DNA from 4 places in the Peribacillus sp. NPDC101480 genome. Region 4 is predicted to be linked to each of the others. Evidence: riboswitches for the same ligand, from Rfam matches in the RefSeq annotation. Region 4 holds a riboswitch; each other region holds the start of a gene.
The links. Region 4 has a riboswitch for preQ1 ahead of queC (7-cyano-7-deazaguanine synthase QueC). Riboswitches for the same ligand answer to the same signal wherever they lie in the genome.

Region 1: linked by a shared signal. The riboswitch ahead of queC (7-cyano-7-deazaguanine synthase QueC) and the one ahead of queC (7-cyano-7-deazaguanine synthase QueC) in region 4 are both predicted to bind preQ1.
Region 2: linked by a shared signal. The riboswitch ahead of ACQKMF_RS02520 (VUT family protein) and the one ahead of queC (7-cyano-7-deazaguanine synthase QueC) in region 4 are both predicted to bind preQ1.
Region 3: linked by a shared signal. The riboswitch ahead of ACQKMF_RS19515 (QueT transporter family protein) and the one ahead of queC (7-cyano-7-deazaguanine synthase QueC) in region 4 are both predicted to bind preQ1.

Annotation. Positions count from the first base shown of each region.
Region 1 covers NZ_JBNNSB010000001.1:479,207-482,321, forward strand. The annotation lists gene ACQKMF_RS02470 (methyl-accepting chemotaxis protein) at 1-1,382, opposite strand, end outside; PreQ1 riboswitch class I at 1,568-1,610, shown strand; gene queC (7-cyano-7-deazaguanine synthase QueC) at 1,666-2,331, shown strand; gene queD (6-carboxytetrahydropterin synthase QueD) at 2,331-2,801, shown strand; gene queE (7-carboxy-7-deazaguanine synthase QueE) at 2,794-3,115, shown strand, end outside.
Region 2 covers NZ_JBNNSB010000001.1:485,142-488,256, reverse strand. The annotation lists gene ACQKMF_RS02530 (PadR family transcriptional regulator) at 101-421, shown strand; gene ACQKMF_RS02525 (hypothetical protein) at 819-968, opposite strand; gene ACQKMF_RS02520 (VUT family protein) at 990-1,532, opposite strand; PreQ1 riboswitch class I at 1,583-1,625, opposite strand; gene ACQKMF_RS02515 (SRPBCC family protein) at 1,875-2,357, shown strand; gene ACQKMF_RS02510 (SRPBCC family protein) at 2,386-2,826, shown strand; gene ACQKMF_RS02505 (HD domain-containing protein) at 2,963-3,115, opposite strand, start outside.
Region 3 covers NZ_JBNNSB010000006.1:51,076-54,190, reverse strand. The annotation lists gene ACQKMF_RS19525 (hypothetical protein) at 1-456, opposite strand, end outside; gene ACQKMF_RS19520 (YbaK/EbsC family protein) at 592-1,113, opposite strand; PreQ1 riboswitch class I at 1,282-1,326, shown strand; gene ACQKMF_RS19515 (QueT transporter family protein) at 1,333-1,818, shown strand; gene ACQKMF_RS19510 (TVP38/TMEM64 family protein) at 1,942-2,598, shown strand; gene ACQKMF_RS19505 (PAS domain S-box protein) at 2,713-3,115, shown strand, end outside.
Region 4 covers NZ_JBNNSB010000002.1:647,404-650,518, reverse strand. The annotation lists gene dpdD (protein DpdD) at 1-1,392, shown strand, start outside; PreQ1 riboswitch class I at 1,546-1,588, shown strand; gene queC (7-cyano-7-deazaguanine synthase QueC) at 1,623-2,303, shown strand; gene queD (6-carboxytetrahydropterin synthase QueD) at 2,307-2,789, shown strand; gene queE (7-carboxy-7-deazaguanine synthase QueE) at 2,782-3,115, shown strand, end outside.

The DNA.
Region 1 (3,115 bases), on a different contig from region 4:
TTCGTGCCTTCATCCACTTGAGTATAACCATCTTCCAGGGAGTGGACGACCGTTTTTGAACCTTTTTGAATGGCGGAGACAATATTGGTGATATCCCCAACGGAGTCTGTGACCTCTTCAGCGAGTTTCCGCACTTCATCGGCGACGACGGCAAAGCCCTTGCCATGTTCACCAGCACGAGCAGCTTCTATGGCTGCATTCAGCGCCAATAGATTAGTTTGATTGGATATATCCTTGATGACCTGCACAAGCTGCGAAATTTGCTGTGATTGAGAATCGAGCCCTTTCACTTGCTCTACGGCATTTTTGACAATCCCATCAATACTTTGCATCTGTTGGACCGAACTGCGCATTAAAGTGGTGCCTTCCTTGGTCAAGGAAAGGATTTCGGTTGAACTGTTAGCTACATCCACCCCTTCTAGGTGGGCAAGCTTAATCCTGCCGGTGAAATCATCCATGATGCGAACCATTTCAGATGCCAGGTTGGCTTGTGACTCCGAACCTTCCGAAAGTTCATACATAGTAGTCGCTATCTGTTTGGTGCCCTGCTGCACTTCATTTGCTGATTGAGTCAGATCTTCGCTTTGGTTGGAAACGGATTGCGAAACAATGAGCATTTTTTCAATCGTATCACGAAGGTCTTTCTGCATTTGATTGGCGGATACCGTTAGTTCGCCCATTTCATCATTTGACTTTTGCTCCAGGGGCTCATGATTCAGCTCTCCTGCAGCCACCATTTTCATCCTATCCCTGATTTTAAGGAGGGGGGTGGTAATGAGGTTGGCGGTAACAACCGCAAGGACAAGGCCGATAAGGACTGCCGCAATGGATATGATGATACTTGTCGTCTTAACCGATTTCCCGCTGGTGATGACGGTTTCACCTGAAGCGACAATCAATTCCTCGCGTTCCGAAGCAAGCTCCTTGAAACCCTCCATAACTTCATTGCTTATTGGCGCCACTTCATTTTCGAGTATCTCTTTAGCGCGTTCTTCATTTCCATTTTCATATTGTGGAAACACCCGGTCTACAATCATCGTGCTCCAATCCACGCTTTTCTCGATTAATTCCTTCGCTTTAACAGAATCGCTTAAGGCAAGAAGATCCTCCTGGATGACCTGGCTTTCTTCGGTATATTGTAAGAACCCTTCTTTATAACTCTCGTCACCATAAAGAATATATGCCCGGGCGTATGCGGTTCTTTGTGCTAGATTGTATAGCAGCTTTTCGTCTTGGATAAGAAGCGGAAGCTCCTTTTCGATGATATCCTGGGAATATACCAGTGACTTGTTGCTGCTGTAGATATTGAATGATCCTAAGATGACACATAAAGATATGATGAGTGAAAATGCCACCAATACCTTTGCTTTAATGCTTTTCAAATTATTGGACCCCTTTATCGATATTTTATTCACACTGTTTTATCGGATAAATAAAAGGATATTTAAGCAATGAAAAGTTAACCAAATTTTCCATCAGATCCAATGTTCTCTTAATAAAAACATCTTGATTTCTTATCGTTTTCAAGTTACTATTGACTTGGAAAAATATAATATTCCGTGTTAAGGCGGAAGAGGTTCTAGCTACCCTCTCAAAAAAACTAAGGAGAAACAGTGCTCTATTCTTAGGGTGCTGTTTTTTTCCGTAAAAAGGAGTTTTATAGAAATGAAGAAGAAAGAAAAGGCAGTGGTTGTGTTTAGCGGAGGTCAGGACAGTACGACGTGCCTGTTCTGGGCGATGGAGAGATTTGAGGAAGTGGAAGCGGTGACGTTCGATTATAACCAGCGGCATAGCTTGGAAATCGAATGCGCTCAAAACATTGCCAAGGAATTGGGCATAAACCATCATATCCTTGACATGTCGCTGCTGAACCAACTGGCACCAAATGCGCTGACGAGAAGTGATATTGCGGTGGCGGACGGAGAAGAAGGGGAATTGCCGTCGACGTTCGTACCAGGGAGGAATTTGCTGTTCCTTTCGTTTGCCGGAGTGCTGGCGAGTCAGATTGGCGCTAAACATATTGTCACCGGTGTTTGTGAAACGGATTTCAGCGGATATCCGGACTGCCGCGATGTATTCATTAAATCATTGAATGTGACCTTGAACTTGTCGATGGACCAGTCATTCGTCATTGATACGCCGCTAATGTGGCTTAATAAAGAGGAAACATGGGAGCTAGCGGATCAGCTAGGCGCGTTCGATTTTGTGCGCGAAAAGACCCTGACTTGCTATAACGGAATCATCTCCGACGGCTGTGGAGATTGTCCGGCATGTAATCTGCGGAAAAAAGGACTGGATGACTATGTAAGCAGACGGAAGGTGCTTTCATGATGTACGGTTTTACGATAGTTGATAAACTCCAAAAAATAGATGAAGATATTCAGCGCAGCCAATTGAAGTATACAAACAAGAGGGTTCTCGTGAGTAAGGAATTCACCTTTGATGCGGCACACCATCTGCATGATTATGAAGGAAAATGCAAGAACCTGCATGGCCACACGTATAAGGTCATTTTCGGATTAAGCGGGTATACAGATTCACGCGGGTTGATGATAGATTTTGGGGACATCAAGGATATATGGAAAAATGAAATTGAAATCCACCTGGATCACCGTTATTTGAATGAAACCCTGCCGCTCATGAATACAACAGCTGAAAATATGGTTGTCTGGATTTATGAAAAAATGGCCGAATCCCTTTCATTAAAAGAATATGAAGGTGCTAGAGTCGAATTTGTTCGACTGTACGAAACGCCGACAAGCTATGCCGAAGCCAGACGGGAGTGGATGGAAAGTGAGTAAACTCCCGGTTATGGAAATATTTGGGCCGACCATCCAAGGGGAGGGAATGGTCATTGGCCAAAAAACCATGTTCGTTCGGACGGCCGGTTGCGATTATTCGTGTGCCTGGTGTGATTCCGCATTTACATGGGATGGCTCCGGTAAGGAAGATACCGTCCAGATGACTGCCGAAGAAATATGGGATGAGCTGAAGCGTATTGGGGGTTCCGCTTTTTCCTTCGTTACGATATCAGGAGGAAACCCGGCTCTGTTGAAAAACCTAAACGGCTTGATAGCGATCTTACATGAAAATAAAATGAAAATAGGTGTCGAAA
Region 2 (3,115 bases), on a different contig from region 4:
CAATCGTCATTTAACCATTTTTTTTTAGAAAAGTAAAATGCACCTTGTGATACGATGTACAACGTATTACACTTTAGAAATGAAAAGGAGGAGAATTTATTTGGATAAAGAATTAATGAAGGGAAGCATTGACCTCCTTTTGCTTTCACTTCTTTCACAAAAAAAGCTATACGGCTATGAAATCACGAAGATCTTGAAGGAAATGAGCATGGGCAAATATCAAATAAGTGAAGGCACCCTCTACTCCGCCCTGAAACGGTTAGAAAAAAAAGAATTCATAAAAGGCCATTGGAAAGAGTCCGAGTCAGGCCGCAGGAAATATTATCATGTCACCGAAAATGGACAAACCGAACTTGAACGGAAGCGAGAATGCTTTTTCTTCCTCGAAAAATTAGTTCGGAAAACCACAGAGCAATTCTAAACAAAATACAAAGCTTCCTAGCCCCAATAATGGAACGGTGCAGGAAGCTTTTTTTGATGTTTACTCGTGAATTCGTCCTGCACTCATAATTTCGCACTGTTTATTCGTGAATTACTCTTGAGTTCGCACTGTTTACTCGTGAATTTGCGCTGTTTACTCGTGAATTCGTACTGCACACTTAGTTCGCACTATTTAATCGTGAGTTTTTCACGTTTACTCGCGAGTTTGCGCTGTTTACTCGTGAGTTTCGCACTTTTACTCGTGAGTTTGGACTGTTTACTCGTGAATTTTGCACTTTTACTCGTGAATTCGTACTGCACACTTAGTTCGCACTATTTAATCGTGAGTTTTTCACGTTTACTCTTGAGTTACTCCGTTAACGCGCAAAAAAAAGGACCTAATTTGGTCCTTTTTTGTCAATTCCTTTATGCTTGCGATAATTGGCGCAGGAGAGCTTCATGCATTCCCCTTGAACATGGGGGCCATATTTTTCACGAAAGGCCTCGAGGCAATAGCATTTATCTTCTTCCTTTTTGGTTCCTTCCATCGAGTGCACCCCTCCTGGCATTTAACTGGCGACTACACGTTTCTCCAGTTCTACGTTGATTCGTCCCAACAGTACGGCACCAATTGACTGTATGATGGTTTTAACGATGATTTGCCCGATGACCGCAGCGGGTACTGCTTCCCATGGCAATATATTGGCACCCAGTGGACTTAGGCCAATCACGACAAATATCACCGAATCGAAAAATCCTCCAACGATCCCGCTGTAAAACACCCTCCAACTCATCGGAAGCTTTAAACGGGTATAAATTTCCGTGTCCGCCGTTTCTGCGACCACAAACGATAATGCGGAAGCAAATACAATCAGTAACGTATCCCCTAATAAAAATGATACACATGCAGATAAAATAAGTGCAGTGACGATACATATATAGGTCTTCGCGCGGCCGAATTTATTCTGGACCAGATCTCGGAAGATGAAGGTTCCCCCGATGAGCAATGTCCCCATCGGGATGATGAACATGCCAAAATGTAATGGCGCAAAAGCTGCTGTAACCACATTCGCCGTGATTATGGATACTAAATACAATAAAATTCTTAACATTTCTTAATTCTCCTTATACAGAAAAAACAGCACCCTAAGAAAGAGCACTGTTCTCCTTAGTTTTTTTGAGAGGGTAGCTAGAACCTCTTCCGCCCGGGCGGATTATCATTTTCCTCATTTATCGTAGCTTGAAAACGATTGGAAATCAAGAAGTTTCCATATGGCCCTTTTATGTTACGGAGAATCCGATATTAGCAATTCACTTCAAATCTTCTTCAATGCAATGACTTTGCCGATTTCTGTCGCAAAAAACTGCTTGACCGCCTGTATATGAAAGCCGAAAATCAATGATAGAGTCATTTACGATCTTGATACCTTATTTGGCGAGGAGGAAAAAGAATTATGAAAAAAACTACGTTTGTCTATCCTATTTATATCGCAACCACACCAGAGAAGCTTTGGGAAGCCTTGACGAGTGGTGAAGTCACGAAGAAATATCACTTTGGATTGCAAGTACAGTCTGACTGGCAAGAAGGGGCAGCCGTTAAATATTTGCTGGAAGATGGGCGGATTACTGATCATGGTAATGTACTTAAATGCGAGCCGTTGCACCTGCTCTCGTTTACATGGATCATGGCAGGAGACGAAACACCTCGCGAGCAGCCTACACGGGTCACTTTTGAATTACAGAAAATGGACGATTCGACTGTGAAGTTAATTCTTAGGCATGAGGAGCTTTTGAAGACAGATTTCGTATATGATGAAAATACCTATGAAGGCTTGAATAATGGATGGCCAGCCATTCTAAGTAACCTGAAGAGCTTGCTTGAAACTGGACGGACACTGCCGTCAATATCAGTAGATTGGGATAGTGGAAAAAAATAAAAACAAATCGAAAGAGAGTTGTTTTAGTATGGATACCCAAATAATCACGAAATTTAAGATAATCAAGCCAGCTAATGAAGTGTTTGAAGCCATAGTGAATCCTGAAAAAATCAGGAATTTCTGGTTCTCATCGAGTTCGGAAAGATGGGAACAAGGCAGGACACTTACATTGAGATACAACGAATACGATGCTGAAGTGGTCATTAATGTAATGGAAGTTGAGGAAAATAGGAAAATCGTGTTTGCGTGGGGCGGAAATGATCAAGAAACGATTGTTACCATTACACTAAAAGAGTTGGATAAAACGAGTACAATCATTGAAGTAAACGAATCAGGATTGAGTGAGGACGACCCTGAAATAATAAACAAAATGATCGGACAAAAAGAAGGTTGGGTTTATACATTAACCTGTTTAAAGGGTTATTTAGAAAATGGCGTTAATACTTTGAGAGCATCATTGGTTTTTTAATTATTAAAGGGTGCTGGTTCAGATGATAAGGCATCCGTTAAGCAAGCTCCTTCCTAATGTCGATTGTCTAAATCAACTAAGGGAGGAGACCTAGATGTTTCCGAGAAAAAACTTCCCGTATGGTTTGACACGAAATTCAATCGGAAATCACTTTTAGATACATGCCCTTTGAAGCTTTTTTGTAGGCTTCAATTCCCATTTTCTTGACTTTTTCCGATAAACTGGATGCTATTACCAATTGGGTTCCTTGAATAACTGAAGGATCTATCAGGCGCATTTTATTTTTCCG
Region 3 (3,115 bases), on a different contig from region 4:
GATGATATCGCTCATCCTCATTTCCAATAAGGTAATATATCCGAATATCAGCATCCTGATCGGAGGCTTTTGAAGGTCGGCATGGGTAATCAACATTTTAATTGAATTATTCTCCAAGACGAACACCCTTGTTTTATTCTTGAAAATATGGAGAAGCTGGATCAAAGGGGTTGAGTCCGAAACCATTTCCCTTGGTGAAAAGTTTCTCATATATTCAGAAATACTTCCTTCACCTAGTTCTTCCCTTTCGATATACCCGATGATTTCCCCTTGATCTTGGACAGCCAATATATCAAAATTCTTTTTTTCCAATGCTTCCTGAATATCCAGCGCCAGATCATTTTTATGGCAAAACTCAAGCTCCTGGGCAATGCTCTTAACCGTTATATTTTCTTCATAAAGAGTTTTAAGACTAAGATAGCTGCTATTGCTTTTTCTTTCGCTTCCATTTAACATCTTTCGACCTCCGCTCAGGAACACTTTCTGCCCGTTTTCCGCTTTAATCATAGAAATGCATGCGGCCCCTACAAATAAAGTCCACTGCAGTGGACTCAATCCCAATCATGTGAATCTAATTTTTTGACACATTAATCAAATGACATCAACTGCATTGCCTACCGCCGTTTCCTCATTGTCCTTTTCTTCCCAACCCTTACAAACATCCACCCACTCCTTCGCACCTGAATATTCAAACAATTCAGCGAGTGTAAGTTCTATTGCAGAGTTCGCACTGCCGCAAGCCGGGAACAATGACTCGAAGCGCTTCAACGATACATCAAGAAAAACAGCTAAATCGTTTGCCAGACCAAACGGGCAAACGCCTCCGATTGCATGGCCGGTCTGTGCAAGCACTTCTTCAGGCGAAAGCATTCGTGCCTTGAAACCGAATGTCTGACGAAATTTCTTATTATCCACTTTAGCGTCCCCTGCGGCAACTACCAAAATCGCGTGTTCACCTTCCCCTTTAAAGGAAAGAGTCTTAGCAATCCGCGCTGGGATAACACCGATGGTTTCCGCTGCCTCAATCACCGTAGCACTCGATGTTTCGAACTCCTTTACGTCGCCTTCCCGATTCCATTGTTTAAAATGGCTTTTGACACTCTCGATCGACATTTTATATTCACTCCTTTGACGTACATATTGAAATAATATCATCCTTCATTGCAATAAATCAAAATCCTATTGTGCTACTTCTACTGGGGAAACTAATAAATTAAAACCATTCTTTACAAATTGACGAAACAAGCGTACATGGGATACTATTAATAATCGGGTAAACGCCTACACGTGGTTCGTAACCATCCCACGATAAAAAACTAGGGAGAGAGTAAAATGAATGTTCGTACACTCGTGATAAACGGGTTATTGGCTGCCTTGTATGTGGCGGTCTCATTGGTGTTTAAACCAATAGCTTTTGAGATGTTCCAATTCCGTGTACCGGAAATGTTGAATCATCTGATTGTATTCAATAAAAAGTATATCTACGGTATCGTTGGCGGGGTCTTCATATCGAATCTGCTCTTTTCGCCGATGGTGCCATATGATTTGATTTTTGGGGTGGGGCAATCCCTGCTCGCCTTATTGCTTGTCATTTATATTTCTCGTTTCATAAAAGGCATTAAAGGACGGATGATCGCCACGATTATCTTTTTTACATTCACAATGTTTTTAATTGCAATTGAACTGAACCTTGCCTTTGGCTTGCCATTCTGGCTAAGCTGGATGACTACAGCTGTCGGTGAGTTCGTCGTCCTCCTGATCGGAGCGCCAATCATTTATGGAATGAACAAAAGAATTCAGTTTGAAAAGTGGCTTTAAAAGGAATCTTCGCGCCGTTAGGCCACTATAATGGAAAAGAGCTGTCTGCTTGATGCGGCAGCTCTTTTTTTTCACCAATGAACTCGAAAATGATAAACTATTAGTAAGAATGGTGGTGGCCCTTTGAAAAAAGTCCTGACCATATTAGGTCTATTTGTAATCGCAATATTTATATACTCTAATGCTGAGCTGTTCACTTTGGTTTGGAAAAGTGACCTGGATTCTGTTATTGGTATATTGAAGGAAAACCTTCTGCTTACATTTATTGTGACATTCGTATTGATGTTTGTACAAAATTCTTTTACAATCATCCCCTTAATATTGCTCCTGACTATCAATGTCACGATATTCGGATTCATATATGGCTATCTATGGAGTTGGTTTACAAGTGTTGTTGCCTCAGGATTCATTTTTTATGCAGCAAGAAACTGGTTTCAGGAGCTTCTCTTAAAGAAGATTGGTGAAAAATGGCAGGAAACCGTTGTGGAGCATGGCTTCATGTACGTTTTTACAGGAAGGATTTTCCCGCTTATCCCAACAAGCTTAATTAACTTGGCAGCTGGAGTCAGCACTGTCACGTTCAAGGATTTTTTATTAGCGACGGCGCTTGGCAACCTTATATACTTTTTCTTCCTATCGCTGATTCCCTATGGACTGCTATCTGTTGAAATGAACCAATATACGCTAGCTGCACTCGCACTCCTCTTCTTACTATTTTTCATTATCTATAAGCGTGCAAAAAAGAAAAAGAAACTTACCTTCTTCAGAAAAAACAGGTGACCACATTGGCCCCTGTTTTTTTATTTAGGATTCTGCATATATTTTTTTTCGATAGTTTGTTAAAATGTGTATGTAATTTTACCTTTGAAATGTCTAAAATCAGGGAGAATCTCCATGTCCAAACGCTCCATCTTAGCAATATATATCCTATCCGGGATTCTTACATTAGTCGTATTCGACTATTTTTTAACTACAAATATCCAAAACAAGGAAGTCTTCGTTCAACTGCAAAGAGTGGAAGGCTTTGTTTTCCTTTTATCAATAGGCTTGGTCTTATATCTTTATTTAGCTAAAAGGGAAGAATTCAAACGATTAAAAGAGGCGGAACAACGTCGGCGTACACTCATCAATTCGATGGTTGATTTCGTTAACTTCAAGGATGGTGATGGCCGATGGCTTGAATCCAATACCTTCGGGCTGCAATTATTTCAATTGGAGCATGTAAATTATAAAGGAAAAAGAGACAGTGAGCTCGCCGAATACTCCGAATTTTATAAAGAGTCGTTGATCTACTGTG
Region 4 (3,115 bases):
CGCTACCAAGAAAAGACCAAAGATGAGATCACTAAAGATATTATTGAATTCCTCTTACTTTATGTACAAACGAATAAAGAGAAGCCGATAATCTCCATTAATGATAAATTAGAACGAGCCAAACAGTGTTTTACTAATCATGAGTATGAAGATGCTTTTCTTCTTCTAAATGGAGTTGATCTTTCTATTGATAAGGTTCGTTTGCTTGCAGGAATTTCCATTATGGAAGAAACAGAGGAAACGTGCTCTGTTGCATTAAAGCATTATGAAATGCTATCTGAACAGGAACAACGGCAGTTAATGAAAGAACCGCAATCTAAAGGATGGATGATCTACTTACTTAATCTACAAAAAGAGAATGAATCTTTATTAATAACGACTGAGACAACCGATCGAGTGGATTGGTACAACTGGTTTTATAATTTTATACACACTTCTGATTTTGATCTTTTAGAAGAGCATTTAACGACGATAGATGTTCAACAAGGGAATATCAATTGGTCCATTACGTCTCTTAGTAATCTATCAGAAATAATAGCTACGATAGGAATAGAGTCTCTCTCATCCATGCAAAAATCTCTTTTACAAACAGCATTGCCTATGTTTGTTACAGAGTTAATGCAAGATGATTATTTTCCTAATGAAAAGGCGAATGAATTATATGAATATACGCGAGAAATTCTCTGTATTCATGGGAAACGAAATGAAAATAATACCGGCTTTTTATTAAGACTAACGGAAGGTTTATTGTGCTTAGAGATTTCCAAAGTTCATTTATATTGGAATCAAGTCGAATCATGGTTTAATGTATTCCCAACAGATCGATTATCATCATATGTGCTAGAATCTTTAGAGCTATTTAAGGAATACGGACTTGGTGATGATCTCTTACAACCAGTTTGGACAAATTGGGTTGGATCTCTTCTTGATAGAATAGCTAACCAAACGGTTATTCAATCATGGATTGATTTAGGAAACAGAATATCTGCTAATTCTTCCATGATTGATGCATTAAATGAGAAGATAACTTCTAATAGAGATATGGATCTATTAGAGGTATTACCTAATATGTCTATTACCATCTACTCTCTACGTGAGAAACCAGCACAGCGAGCTGCACAGCGGATTACAAAGAGAAATCCAAATGTTAAAGTAAAGGTCTGTACGGATAGTAAATTGACAAATGAAGCGAAAGCGTATGCTCGAAACTCAGATTTAGTTATTCTCGTCACAACTTGTATGTCCCATGCATTAACTTTTGGGATATCACCTTATTTAGATGATAATTTATTATATTCTCGAAGTTCAGGGGAAACCGGAATTATAGAGGCATTGGAGGAGTATTGTCAAGAACAGTATGATAACCAAGTTATGTCTAGTCATGTAAGCTAAATTATTATTAATTACTAGGTAATTGTAATGAAATTGAAAGTGCCTTTACCAATAAAGGTTGATGATTTTTTTAGTAACCTAAGTTGTAGCAATAATTAAAAAAAATAATTCTATCTCAAATTATGATATAATATTTATAGAGAAACCGCTCTCGCGGTAGAGGTTCTAGCTACCCTCTTTAAAAAACTAAGGAAAACAGTTCTGCTTTCTTAGTAGTGCTGTTTTTTCTATTGAAAGGAGTTTTACAATTGAAAAAAGATAAAGCTATCGTTGTGTTTAGTGGAGGACAAGATAGTACTACGTGTTTATTCTGGGCATTAGAACAATTTCAAGAAGTAATTGCTGTTACTTTTGATTACAATCAAAGACATATTACTGAAATAGAATGTGCAAAAAATATAGCAAAAGAACTTGGTGTAAAGCATCATATTTTAGATATGGGTTTACTGAATCAACTAGCACCGAATGCTTTAACAAGAGATGAAATTGAAGTGAAGGATGGGGAAAATGGCGGCAGCCTTCCATCGACCTTTGTTCCTGGTCGAAATTTATTATTCATGTCTTTTGCTGGTGTGCTAGCTAGCCAAGTTGGTGCGAAACACATTGTCACTGGGGTTTGTGAGACGGATTTTAGTGGATATCCAGACTGTCGAGATGTGTTCGTTAAATCATTAAATGTAACACTTAACCTTTCTATGGATCAGCAATTTGTGATTCATACTCCATTAATGTGGTTGAATAAAGCTGAAACATGGAAGCTAGCAGACGATCTTGGAGCATTTGATTTTGTCCGTGAAAAAACTCTGACATGCTATAACGGAATTGTTGCCGATGGTTGTGGTGAATGTCCGGCATGTAAGTTACGGAAAAACGGCTTAGACAACTATTTGAAGGATAGAAAGGGGCAATAAATAATGTACGGTTTTCGGATTGTTGAAAAGCTCCAAAAAATAGATGAAGATATAAAACGTAACCAGTTAAAGTACCATAATAAACGCGTGATGGTTAGTAAGGAATTCACCTTTGACTCAGCGCATCATTTGCATGCCTACGAAGGAAAGTGCAAAAATCTCCATGGCCATACTTATAGAGTTATTTTTGGACTGAGCGGATTTGTTGATGACCGTGGGTTAATGATTGATTTTGGTGAGATCAAAGAAATTTGGAAAAACGAAATTGAAATATTTCTTGATCATAGATATTTAAATGAAACACTGCCACCGATGAATACCACAGCCGAAAACATTGTCGTGTGGATTTATGAAATAATGTCCGATGCTTTGAAGCAAGAAGAAAGACAGATTAAATACAAGGATGCTAGATTAGAGTTTGTTCGATTATATGAAACTCCAACAGGTTATGCTGAAGCAAGACGGGAGTGGATAGAGGATGAGTAAAATACCAGTAATGGAGGTCTTTGGTCCAACTATCCAAGGCGAAGGCATGGTCATTGGACAAAAGACAATGTTTGTTCGAACAGCAGGTTGTGATTATTCTTGTTCATGGTGTGATTCTGCTTTTACCTGGGACGGTTCTGGAAAAGATTTAATAAAGCAAATGGACGCAGAAGAAATTTGGAAAGAACTTGTTTTACTCGGCGGAGATGGTTTTTCTTTTGTAACAATATCAGGTGGGAATCCTGCATTATTAAAGAACCTAAGTTACTTAATCGACCTTTTAAAAGAAAACAATATAAAAATTGGTTTAGAGACACAGGGAAGTA